DNA from 2 places in the Paenibacillus sp. p3-SID1389 genome. Region 2 is predicted to be linked to the other one. Evidence: a T-box and tRNA genes for the amino acid it is inferred to sense, from the RefSeq annotation. Region 2 holds a T-box; the other holds one or more tRNA genes.
What was found. A T-box is a leader RNA that pairs with one kind of tRNA and senses whether it is charged. The one in region 2 lies ahead of M3G15_RS02905 (arginine--tRNA ligase), so its partner is inferred to be a tRNA-Arg.
Positions count from the first base shown of each region.

Region 1: it encodes a tRNA-Arg, which carries the amino acid that the T-box ahead of M3G15_RS02905 (arginine--tRNA ligase) is inferred to sense. The anticodon was not compared.

Region 1 is NZ_JALXVO010000009.1:9,877-15,923, reverse strand. Features, by position in the region: gene M3G15_RS05685 (XTP/dITP diphosphatase) at 1-571, shown strand, start outside; gene asnB (asparagine synthase (glutamine-hydrolyzing)) at 942-2,786, opposite strand; gene M3G15_RS05675 (hypothetical protein) at 2,957-3,271, shown strand; gene M3G15_RS05670 (hypothetical protein) at 3,306-3,656, shown strand; tRNA gene M3G15_RS05665 (tRNA-Arg) at 3,749-3,822, shown strand; tRNA gene M3G15_RS05660 (tRNA-Gly) at 4,360-4,433, opposite strand; gene M3G15_RS05655 (glutathione peroxidase) at 4,799-5,299, opposite strand; gene M3G15_RS05650 (thioredoxin family protein) at 5,304-5,885, opposite strand.
Region 2 is NZ_JALXVO010000004.1:37,314-43,360, reverse strand. Features, by position in the region: gene M3G15_RS02920 (transcriptional regulator) at 303-956, opposite strand; gene M3G15_RS02915 (Ger(x)C family spore germination protein) at 1,165-1,488, opposite strand; partial or broken gene M3G15_RS02910 (spore germination protein) at 1,509-2,832, opposite strand; T-box leader at 2,827-3,048, shown strand; gene M3G15_RS02905 (arginine--tRNA ligase) at 3,092-4,957, shown strand; gene M3G15_RS02900 (hypothetical protein) at 5,053-5,310, opposite strand; gene M3G15_RS02895 (hypothetical protein) at 5,286-5,786, opposite strand; gene M3G15_RS02890 (hypothetical protein) at 5,783-5,965, opposite strand; partial or broken gene M3G15_RS02885 (ATP-binding cassette domain-containing protein) at 5,972-6,047, opposite strand, start outside.

The DNA.
Region 1 (6,047 bases), on a different contig from region 2:
TGCCTTGGCGCCGCTGGGCAAAGAGGTTCGGAGCTTGGCCGATTACCCGGATGCCCCGGAGGTGGTGGAAGACGGGACGACGTTCGCCGAGAACGCCCGTAAGAAGGCCAAAACGGTCGGCGACGCGCTAGGCCGCCCTGTGCTGGCCGACGATTCGGGCCTTTGCGTCGACCAATTGGACGGTGCGCCGGGCGTTTATTCGGCCCGATATGCCGGGGAAGGTGCCAGCGACGAGGACAACAACGAGAAGCTGCTCGCCGAGCTCGAGAAGCGGCGGCTGGGCGAGGATACGGAGCAGCCGCTGCTGAGCACGGCGCGGTTTGTCTGCCACCTGGCCTTGTACGACCCGGCCAATGGGCAGTTTATCGAAGCCTCCGGCGAAGTCGAAGGCTGGATCACCTCCGAGCCGGCGGGCGGCGGCGGGTTTGGGTATGACCCGCTGTTTTATCTGCCGGCGTACGAGAAGACCATGGCCGAGCTGACGCTGGAGGAGAAGCAGGCCGTCAGCCATCGCGGCGCGGCGCTGCGGGCGTTGGCGGACAAGCTGAGCGGGGCGGCTGCGGGGAAGTAGGCGAGGGCCGTGTGACCGGGCAGCACGTGAGGCCCGAGGAGGCCGTGCAGCCCGTGCAGCCCGTGCGGCTTGGCGCATAGCCGCTTGCTTGCGGGAAATTAACGGTAAATCCTCCTGTTAATTTTCGACTTTTTGGCTCGTTGCACCAATTAACGGTAAAACCTACAGTTAATTTTGCCCTAAAGGCCGGAAACGGCCCAAATGCCCGAAATTAACGTCAGGAAATACCGTTAATGCCTGTTAAAGCACCCGAACCAGTAAAATTAACGGCAGGTTTTCCAGTTATTTTTTCGCAACCCACTATAAGCGACATCAAAAAAAGCAAGTCAGGGACCTGGGTAAGGTTCCCGGCTTGCTTCTTGCGCTTCAATTAACGAATTTTCACGTTATATGTTCTCAGCCAGAAGTTCACCTGCGACAGATACGCAAACAGCTGCGGCCCGCTCATCAGCTGGCCGAACCAAGGCAGGTTAGAGGACGATTCCTTGGACGCGGCGATGGCGCGAATTTTGTCCGCATTAATCAGCGGCAAGATCGGCGAGGTCGGGTCGTCGAGAATCTTCAGCATTTGATCGCGGACAGCCGTCAGGTAGTTCGGATTATGCGTTTTGGGATACGGGCTTTTTTTGCGGTAGAGAACGTCTTCAGGCAGAATGCCTTCCAGCGCTTTGCGCAAAATCCCTTTCTCCCGGTTCCCGGTCGTTTTGATCTCCCATGGGATGTTCCAGACGTACTGCACCAGACGGTGATCGCAATAAGGCACGCGGACCTCCAATCCTGCCGCCATACTCATGCGATCTTTGCGGTCCAGCAGCGTTGGCATGAACCGGGTGATGTTCAGGTACGACATGACGCGCATCCGAGCCCGCTCACCTTTTTCCCCTTCCAGCTTCGGTGTCTCTGCGACCGCTTCGCTGTAACGATCGGCGATGTATTGTTCCGGTTTGATCCACTCGCGGATTTCCGGTGACAACAGATCTGCGCGCAGCCCGGTTGCCACCGACCACGGAAACGTTCCTGAATTGAGGAGCTCCTCGCGGTGGAACCATGGATAACCGCCAAAGACTTCGTCTGCGGCTTCGCCGGAGATGGCGACGGTGGCTCCTTTTTTGATCTCCCGGCAAAAAAGCAACAATGAGGCGTCCACATCTGCCATGCCTGGCAAATCGCGGGCAATCGTCGAGTCGGGCAGCGCCGCAACCAGTTCAGGCGTATCGAACTTGATTGCGTGATGGGCGGTCTGCAGTTCCTCGACCATCCGCTGGATCCACGGGCCGTCCGCACCAGGCTGATAGCTGTGGGCTTGGAAATGCTTGTCGTTGTCGACATAATCGATCGAATACGTGTTAACTTGACCTTGGCCGGTCCGCTTGTAATAATCGACGGCCAGTGCGGTTAATGCGCTGGAGTCCAGACCGCCGGACAGCAAGGTGCACACCGGCACGTCGGAAATGAGCTGGCGCTCCATCGTGTCCTGCAGCAGCTGGCGAATCGTTGCGGCCGTTTCCTCCACATTGTCCGTATGCGGCTCGGCTCCCAGCTTCCAGTAAGCGTATTTGCGCTGTCCATTGCGGTTGAAGATCATGACGTGGCCTGGACGCAGTTCTTTTAGATCCTTGTACACGCCATGGCCCGGCGTTCTCGCTGGACCGATGACAAAAATTTCGGCAAGACCTTCGGGCCCGACGACGGGCTCAACCTTCGGATGGCGTAAGATTGCTTTAGGCTCGGAACCGAAGATCAACGTACCGTCAATTTCACTGTAGAACAACGGTTTGACGCCAAGGCGATCCCGGGCAAAAAAGACATGCTCCCGAACGCTGTCCCAAATGGCAAACGCAAAAATCCCATTCAGCCGGTAGACGCAATCCGGTCCCCATTCGATATACGATTGCAGCAACACCTCCGTATCACAGTTGGTTCGGAACGTTCGGCCTCTCCGCTGCAGTTCAGCTTTCAGCTCCAGTGCGTTATAAATTTCCCCATTATATACAATCGTGAATACCGCATCTTCCTCATGAATAATCATCGGCTGTGCCCCGTTCTCGGGGTCCATGACGCTGAGGCGACGATGTCCGAAGGCACACGGGCCGGAAATCCAAGTTCCCTGGGCATCCGGTCCCCGTTTTTCCAGACAGGACGTCATGGATAACACCAGATCCGATTCTTTCGTCAAGTCCCGGTTCCATTCGATAAAGCCGGTTATTCCGCACATTTTTGCTATCTCCTCTCCGCATTGCTTTACAGTCCCCGCTTGCCGACCGGGTGAAAAGTATTAACAAATTATGCCGAACGAGGGCATAAAATGTCTGTCCATTATGGAAAACTATGGCGTGGAGGCAGTATAGCGCGAGGTGAAGCAAGGCATAAGAAGGAGGGTTAACCATGGAAAAAAGGACTTATTACGTTTCGGTTCAAGGGCGATCGCTCCTTGAGGATCCCGGCGCTGCAGCGTACGAGTGGGAGATTCAAGCCACCCGGGAGGAGGCGGATCACCTGAGTCATATGCTCGAGCATTTAGGGGAGAAGGAGGAGAACGGGGTTATGGCTTTTACCTATCCTTGGCCGGATACGCCGGAAGACGAGGTCAACCGCAGCTACGAAAGTTATCTGAACGCGTTGTATCGTGAAATTTACCGGCTGGGCACGGCGGAAACGCGGGCGCAAATGGAGCGCTCCGGTTTTGCAGCACAGCTGTAGCTGTTTGGATGTCCATCGGAAAGGAGCGACGCCTGTGACGTATTATATCAAGGACGCGGAATATCGGCGGATGGATGAGCACCAAGGGCGACCCTGTGCCGTGATCCAGGTGTATCCGGGCGCGGTGGGAGACCCCGAGCTTTTTGTATATGTGGCGCGTGCTGCGGACGGGAAAGGGTATGAAATCATCCGGATGATCCGCAGCGAGGCGAACTTGGAGATCGACTGGTACGATAATAATCTGCATCAGGCGTTCTCTGAGGTGGCGGAGGAGCGGTTTGGGGATCGGGGCTGGCCGGAGCCGGAAGCTCAGCGGAAGGAGTTCCTGCAGAATCTGCTCGCGAATGAGCAGATCGTCGCCCGATTGGAGCAGTTGCCCCATTGAGGGAGGAATCACCAAATTTATGCCAAAAACGCTTTGAAAAACAAAAAGGATGCGCTATAATAATTAACGCATCCTTTTTTTTATAACGACGTGTCCCAGTAGCTCAGCTGGATAGAGCAACGGCCTTCTAAGCCGTCGGTCGGGGGTTCGAATCCCTCCTGGGACGTGACGAAAGAGCACCCTTTGGGGCGCTCTTTTTGCTATAGTCCCAGGTTGGGCGAGAACCCCCGGTGGGTTCGTCGGAGCGAGACCGCCCGCGCAAGCGGGCGGAGGAGCGGAGTCTCGAGCGAAGCGAGAGTACCCCTCCTGGGACGTGACGAAAGAGCACCCTTTGGGGTGCTCTTTTTGCTATAGTCCCAGGTTGGGCGAGAACCCCCACAATCAACTAACTGGATTTTCTACCGCTATTTTGGCCGTTTTTGGACAAAACCGAAGAATTAGAGGTAAATCCTACTGTTAATTTTGTTCAAAAATGCCCCTGAGCGGGAAATCAGCAAAAATAACAGTAGAATTTCCAGTTAGTAGCTTGCACGTGAGAAAAAATCAAATATTAACGGTAAGTTTTCCAGTTAATTCATCTCGACCCTGGCTCAGGGGAAGTCAAATAAAGAACTCGCCCCCAAATGTGGTAAGATCCGCATCTTCCAGATAAAATCAAAAAAACCCTTTGTTAATCAAAGGGCTAGAGGTTAAAAAAAGGTTATGGAGCGGGTGAAGGGAATCGAACCCTCGCCTCAAGCTTGGGAAGCTGGCGTTCTACCATTGAACTACACCCGCAAGAGCTAAGCAAGAAATATTATAACGCCAACGCAGACAAGAATCAAGCCCCGCCATTAATTACCGGTCGGGGCGTTTCGATTTACTTTACGATGATGCTTCGGATGCAGCCATCCCTCTCACGATCTGCGCAGGTTTCAAGGGCAGCGCCTGCCCGTCGATCGACAGGATTTCGAGCGATGGCGGCGATCGGTGGATTCAGAGAATAACGAAAAGGCTCAGTTCTTCTAGTGGTTAGCATAAATAAGATTATAGCGAAAATTGTCGATCAGAACGAAGTTTTTTTATGCGGAGAGACTGCGTAAAAAAACGCCGGAGTATTAAGTTTCCGGCGGCTTTGGCGGTATGGGCGTTAGGGCTTGAGATTAACGGCCTGCCGCCGAACTAGACAGCAGCGCTTGAAGGTCCGGCTCAATCTCAGCGGGTTCGGTGCGAGCCGCATACCGCTTGACGATCTCGCCGTCTCGCCCAACCAGGAACTTCACGAAGTTCCATTCGATATCCCCCGTATCGTAAGGTTCTGGCGTATGCTCCCGCAGATAACGGTATAACGGGTGGGCGTGCTCCCCGTTTACGTCGATTTTGGCGAAGAGCGGAAAAGTGACTTGATAATTCGTTTCACAGAAAGCCTTAATCTCTGCTTCCGTCCCAGGCTCTTGCTCGGCGAATTGATTGCAGGGGAACCCAAGAACGGAGAAGCCTTGGTCCTTGTACTTGCTGTACAGTTGCTGCAGCCCCGCATAATGCGGTGTCAACCCGCATGCACTGGCGGTATTGACGATGAGCAGCACTTGTCCCCGATATGGCGCGAGCGTCGTGGTTTCACCCGTAATCGTACGGACTTCAAAATCGTAAAGGCGGCTCATCGGCTTACACCAAATCGCAGGCGTCCGCTGGCATCCAGTGAGCGTCCTGCCCTTCCCATTTCACATTGCAGCCGATCGGATTCGTTAGCGGAATCGAAATTTCGCGCCCGGTGGTGAGCTCCTCCAACACCCGATCCAGATCGTTAACCGTCATTTTGCTCGTGTCGCGCGGGTTATCGACGCCGCGTCCCGTATAGACGAGCTTGCGGTCGGCATCAAAGACGAAGAAATGCGGCGTGCGCAGCGCACCATAGTCTTTCGCTGCCGTTTGTTCCTTATCCCGCAAATACACCCAAGGGAATCGATGCTGCTCCATCCGTTTGACCATGTGCTCGAAAGAATCTTCCGGATGGGTGTTTTCGCTGTTCGAGTTAATCCCTACAAATACGACTCCCCGATCCTTGAACTTCTCCGCCGTTTGCCGGGTGACTTCATCAGAGCCAAGCACATAAGGACAGTGATTGCAAGTAAAAAACACGACGAGCACCTTGGCCAAAGCAAAAGATTCCAAAGAGTAGGTCTGGCCATCCGTAGCCGGCAGGTTAAAGTTTGGTGCCGGACTTCCCAAAGTTAACGTGAAACTCATCACCATCACCTCTCACATGAATAGATAACGTTTACTTCCATTCTACCTTAAATGTTCCGATAATCTCAAATTTTATAAATTGCCTACCAAACAGCTGTCATAGACATGACATTCTGAAATTTTCTATTGTCTATTCTGTGAAAATGCTGTAAAGTAGCTTAT
Region 2 (6,047 bases):
AAGGACACTTTGCGATTCTAACGCTTACTACAGAGCTTATTCCTCTGTTTCCCCCTATTTTTCTCGATTTTCACCTTAATAGAGTGTCTCATCGTCGTTAGAATTTTTTCGAGAGCAAATTTGCCTTAATAGCGTTGCTCACAAGCGTTAGAGTTAGTGTTATGTTAGCACCAGTAATCGCATTAGCACCAGCAATGGCATTCGCACCAGCAGCATTCACACCAGCAACAGCCTCAGCACCAGAAGTGGATTTAGAGCTAGCCTTAGCCCCAGTTACATCCTGCCATCCGAGCGCCTTGCCCCTAACGCGCGTTCGGAAGCCGGAACGTTCGATACCGTTGTCTCCCGCCTACGACCTCCAGCAACTTTCGGTTGTGCATAGCATGTAGAATTGCTCGTGTATGCTGCTTGGATAGACTGAGATGATCCGCGAGCTCTGCCGGCGTAAAGGGGCGCATCAGTCGTCTGGCAAACCTTAGGGTTTCCGCTTCGGCCCAATGAAGGTTAGAAGGTACGGCGTTGGACAGGAACTTACCAACAAAGGATAAGACCAGCTGCTTGCAAACTCCCGGGTCTTCCCGAATGGATAGATAGGCAATCGGTAGGAACAACCAATCGTCTAACGCCAGCAGAGCTTGCTTCATACACAAATCCTTAAACCGCCCGGCCTCGATATCCCGAGCATGGCTTCGATAATCCTGAATCTCGATACATCCTTTGGCGTTGCCCGGTCGATAGGCCAAATCGAGGTAGCGGAAGCCATTATTAAAGTCGCGAACCTCATACTCAGGATAGAGATCATTGAGGTTTCCAATGGCGGGATACCAAATGTACCGCAGAAAATCCGTTGTGCCCCGGCTTAATCCCTTTTTGAGAAACTCCTTTCTTCTTGGGTTGGTCTCCTCGTCGATCTGCCGTTCCAGCCACTCCAAGTAAACATCATCGAACTCACTCATCATGCACACTCCCTTTCCGAGTCAATAAAAAAAACCGCCCCGTTCCCCCTTGCTCCAAGAGCAAGTCAGATCGAAGCGGTATGTGCTTCATACCGAAACATTCATTATGAAAAATAATGTATCATAAGACATATCTTCAAGCAAGTCGTTGCCCGAATTCATCTCGCAGCATGTCCATGCAAAGACATCTTCACCAAATACCGTGGCCTCATCCAGGAATAAAATTTGCAGATGGGACATATACAATTTCCGCGACGACATGCCCACCGTTTTTTCGCACAGCTTCACTAATGGAATCGGCATGTACCGAGAATACGAACGTAGGCGTACGCTCGCTCGATTGCTTCCGCGACATCTGATTTGGATTCACGACCTGGAAGCTGACCTCGTAAAGGTCATCCGCTTTATCGATCCCCATGGCTAGCACGATCGAAAGTTCATTTAATTCATTGCGGTTCCAATAACCTGACAGCAGCAGGATCATCGCGAGGGATATGGGGACAAGAACAAATCGCTTTACCTGTCGGTACACAGGGATCATCTCCTTGATTTCTACGGTCCTTTAGCTCCAGGTTGGTAGGGAAAGCGGAGGATGGCATCCGATTGCTTCCGTGCCTTGTAGGGAGCGACGGGCGATAAATAAGGAACGCCAAAGGAGTGGAGCCCGCTTAAATACACGACAAGCACAATAAAAGCGACGGTCAGCCCATAAATCCCCAGGGTTGAAGCAATCGCCATGAACCCGAAACGCAGCATCCGGATCGGGATCGACATGGAATAGAACGGAATGGCGAAACTGGATATGGCCGTAATCGCTACGACAACCACCATAACGGTAGAGACGATGCCCGCTTCGACCGCCGCTTGTCCTATGACGATAGAACCCACGATGGACACAGCTTGACCAATCGTTCTCGGTATCCGCAGCCCGGCTTCCCGCAAAATCTCAAAAACGACTTCCATGATCAACGCTTCAAGGAAAGCTGGAAAAGGGCCCCCTTCACGTTGGGCCATTAAGCTCAATAACAATACCGTCGGAATTAAGATACGACTGATAATTATCCTCGGCGGACTGAAGAAAGTCGACGAATAAGGTTGGGGCAAGGAGAACGAATGGCGTTCCGTCAATAAAGATGGCAATTCGGCCTTCCATTACGCCCGCTGCGATCGTATCTGGACGATCGGTGTTGTACAGCATAGGAAAAATCGTAAGCTGGTTATCCTGATTCAGAACTTCTTCATCCTTCACCCTATGACGTACTAAGGAAGTGTTCGTACTTATCGCCTCCGTGAATGCGTCCTGAGGCCCCCGATTATTTGGATAGGCCTTCGATTCGGCAATCGCGCGTTCCTCTAACCCGGGAATTGAGACAATCAAACCATCCATATACCCATCGATCAGGATCAGCGCACCGCCAGACAACAATCCGTTGCACGCATCCTCATAGGTGGTCACTGAGCTAACGCCGCCGACGTTGACGACCTTGTCCTTAACCTGAGTTGGCGTCATCTCCCCGTCTGAGGAGGTCTTCAGAATCGGGCGAATCACATCCTGTTGCAAGAGTTGATTGTCGATAAGTCCTTCGATGTAAACGATAGCGAGTTGCGTACAGTCCGCCGGCAAAAGCTGACGGAACACGACATCCGAACTGTTCCCGAGAAGCTCGCGAAGACCTTCCAGGTTTTGCTGCAGTTGTTTCGATAAACTCGTCCGGTTGTTGCATGTCGCTAGCCCCTTTGTTCTGATGGAAGTAGTAAGAGTATGACCAAAATTTTCTTCTCCTACTCTAGAAGTCGGGCTCGTGGGTTGATATTGGGGAAGTCCAGGATTGACATTCCAAATTAAGCGGATATAATAATACAAAATATCCCACATTCGACGATTGGGAGAGTAGCTGGCTGTTCTAGTCCAAGCGAGCCGGGAGGGTGGAAACCGGTACAGGGCTTCCAGTGAAACGGACCCATGAGAATGGTTGCTGAACGTGAGTCGAGTAAGCAGCCACGGCCCAAGACCGTTATCCTTCAGAGTGGTTAAACATGAAGTTTAACAACAAGAGTGGTACCGCGAGCGCGTAATGCCTTCGTCTCTTTGATGAGATGAAGGCTTATTTTTTTGCCAGGGAGGAGTGGATTTTATGATCAGCAGTTGGATGAAAAAATATCTTGAATTGTCCGTACGACAAGTCCTTTCAAGGCTTGGCCACAGCACCGAGGAGCTCCCGGACATTGTGATCGAGCGGCCCGCCCGTGCGGAACACGGGGATTATTCGACCAACATCGCGATGCAGCTGGCCAAAACGCTGCGTCAACCACCGCTGCATATTGCCGCACAACTGAAGAATGAATTGGAACAAACCGGCCGGATGGAGGGGCTATTCCACCAGATCGAAACCGCGCCGCCGGGCTTTCTGAACTTCCGCCTGGATTGGAACGAATGGGCCCGCAAGGATTTTCAACTTCCGCGGGCAGTTCGCGAAAAGGTCGTGATCGAACATACTTCCATCAATCCGAACAAATCCGCTCATATCGGTCATCTAAGAAACGCCTGTATCGGCGACTCGCTGGCGCGGCTGCTCAAGAGGGCCGGATACCAAATCGAAGTGCATAATTACATCGACGATCTGGGTAATCAGTTGGCAGACACCGTCGTTGGGTTGCTGAATGTGGATCATCAGGCTGCCCACGTGAGATTCGGCGATTTCTGTTGGGACATCTATTCCCGGGTTAACAAGGAATACGATGATCAACCGTCGCTGTTGGAGCAGAGAACGAAGGTGCTGCAGGCGCTGGAAGCTGGAGACGGGAACCTGGCTTGGGTTGGCTTGCTTACGGCAGAGCGTATCGTGCGGGAGCATCTGGAGGAAATGAAGGCGTTTGGGATTGATTATGATTTGTTGGTCTGGGAGAGCAACATTGTCCGGCAAGGGTTCTGGGACACGGCCTTCCGTTTGTTGCAGCAGACCGCACTCTTCCATAAGGAAACGTCCGGTAAGCTGGAGGGCTGCTGGGTCCTGAAGCAACCTGCAGCAGAAGATGTGGAGTCTGAAGCCGAGCATCAGGCCGATAAGGTGCTCGTTCGGTCCAACGGAATTTTGACGTATACGGCCAAGGATATCGCCTATCATCTTTGGAAGTTCGGTTTGCTGGGGAACGATTTCAGGTACAAACCGTTTGCAGATGGGCTCTGGACAACCAGTGCAGAAGGTGTCGCCGCCGATTACGGCAAGGCAGATCTCGTCGTCAACGTGATCGACCACAGGCAAGCGTATCCGCAGGCGATGGTGAAGCAAGCGCTGGAGGCGTTAGGCTTCACAGCCCAAGCGGAGAAGCTGCGCCACGTCGGTTACGGCGTCGTATCGCTAAGCCCTGGCGCAGCCCGGGAGCTTGGCCTCGACACCTCGGACGGCAAAGCCTCGTACGCTATGTCCGGCAGACAAGGGATCGGCATCAAAGTGTCCGATTTGCTGGACCTTATGGAAGCGCAAATCGAAGCCAAGCGGTCCGATTCCGAAGGGTTGTCCAGCCGGCTGATCGCAGCAGCGGCGATCCGTTATTATCTGCTGCGATTCGCCTTGCCGACTGAAGTAGTATTCGACATTCAGCAGGCCACGGAAACCACCGGCAACACCGGCGTTTATCTGATGTACGCGCATGCCCGGGCCGCCAGCATCTTAGCCAAAGCCCAAGCCGACGGGCTCCCTCGGATGGAGTCGCTGCCGGAGGACATCGCACCGCAGGAACGTGCCGAACACGCCCTGCTGAGGCAAATCGCAGCATGGCCGGATACGCTGAGCACTGCGTGTGAGGAACTTTCTCCTACACCGATCTGCCATTTCGCGTATGAGCTCGCCACCTTGTTTAATCATTTTTATACCGCCTGTCCGATCCTAAAAGCCGAGCCCGAGCGGCAACCCTACCGTCTGTGGCTTACTGCGAAATTTAAGGAGACCATCGCGGAGGCGCTGGATGTCATCGGATTGCCGGCTCCGGATCGCATGTAAGCAAGGCAAGTGTTTCGCCAAGCAAAAAAGAGGCGCGACCGGATCAACCGGCCGCGCCTCTTGCATGGGCGTTCTAACCGCCACTCGTGCAACGATCAAACGTTTAGTTCTCTTTTGCGATAAGCCGCATAAGTGACAACAACCAGCACCGCCACCAGGAGGAGGGATAGCGCGACAATCCCCGCATGAAGGCCTTCTCCGTTTAAGATACGCTCATAGCTGAAGTATTTGAAGGGAGAGAGCACGTTCAGTGCGTTTAGCTGATCTGTCAAGTCCGTAAGTTTGGAAATCGCAAAGCTTCCCAGCAGGACCGCGTGAATCGCGACCGTCAGCTCAATATACAAAAACAGCATGGCAAAAAATCCACTGATCTGCGTGACTTCAAAAGAGCCGAATACTTGCTCATTCCGCTGACAACTAGCAAGAACATGCATACGCTCCGGATGATCAAGCCTCTAAGGTAGGCCTTAAGTGCGAAATATTTGAAGGGCGAGATGAAGCGGATCATCTCTTTGTCCTCCCCGCTTGCGAGCAAGGCGCCGATCAGATACAATCCGATGACCACGCCCAGCGATAACGGAAGGACGCTCCGGAGTTTGGCAAAAAACACGGACGACGCCATACCAATCGTCAAAAACATCAACTGAACAAAAAATAACGTCATATGGATCAGCAGAAACAGCTTTTGGCTGAAATCCTCCGTTTTGACTCCGTTTGCGATGAGAAACGCTGTTGCATAGAAGACGATATTCGTCGCGATCAGGAGGAGCATCGCAGCCAGCAGCTTGGAGCTGACGATCTTGGCCCGCGGTAATCCTATCCAAATCAATGCCTAACATCGCTTGAACGGATTCCGGATAACTGCCAAAGCAGCTTTTTGAAATCTTCGGCATCGCTCGCTAAGCTGGGATAAATCGATAAGTAGAGGGCGGCCAAGGCGATCATCTCCAAGGTCCAGACGAAGGCCGATTTCCTCAGCGACTTCAACTCATGCATGACCATATTCATGACGGCCTACTCCTCCTTCACGTAGTAATGCAGGAAGATTTCCTCCAGATCGGGCTCCACAATCGAGATGTTGATTAAATCA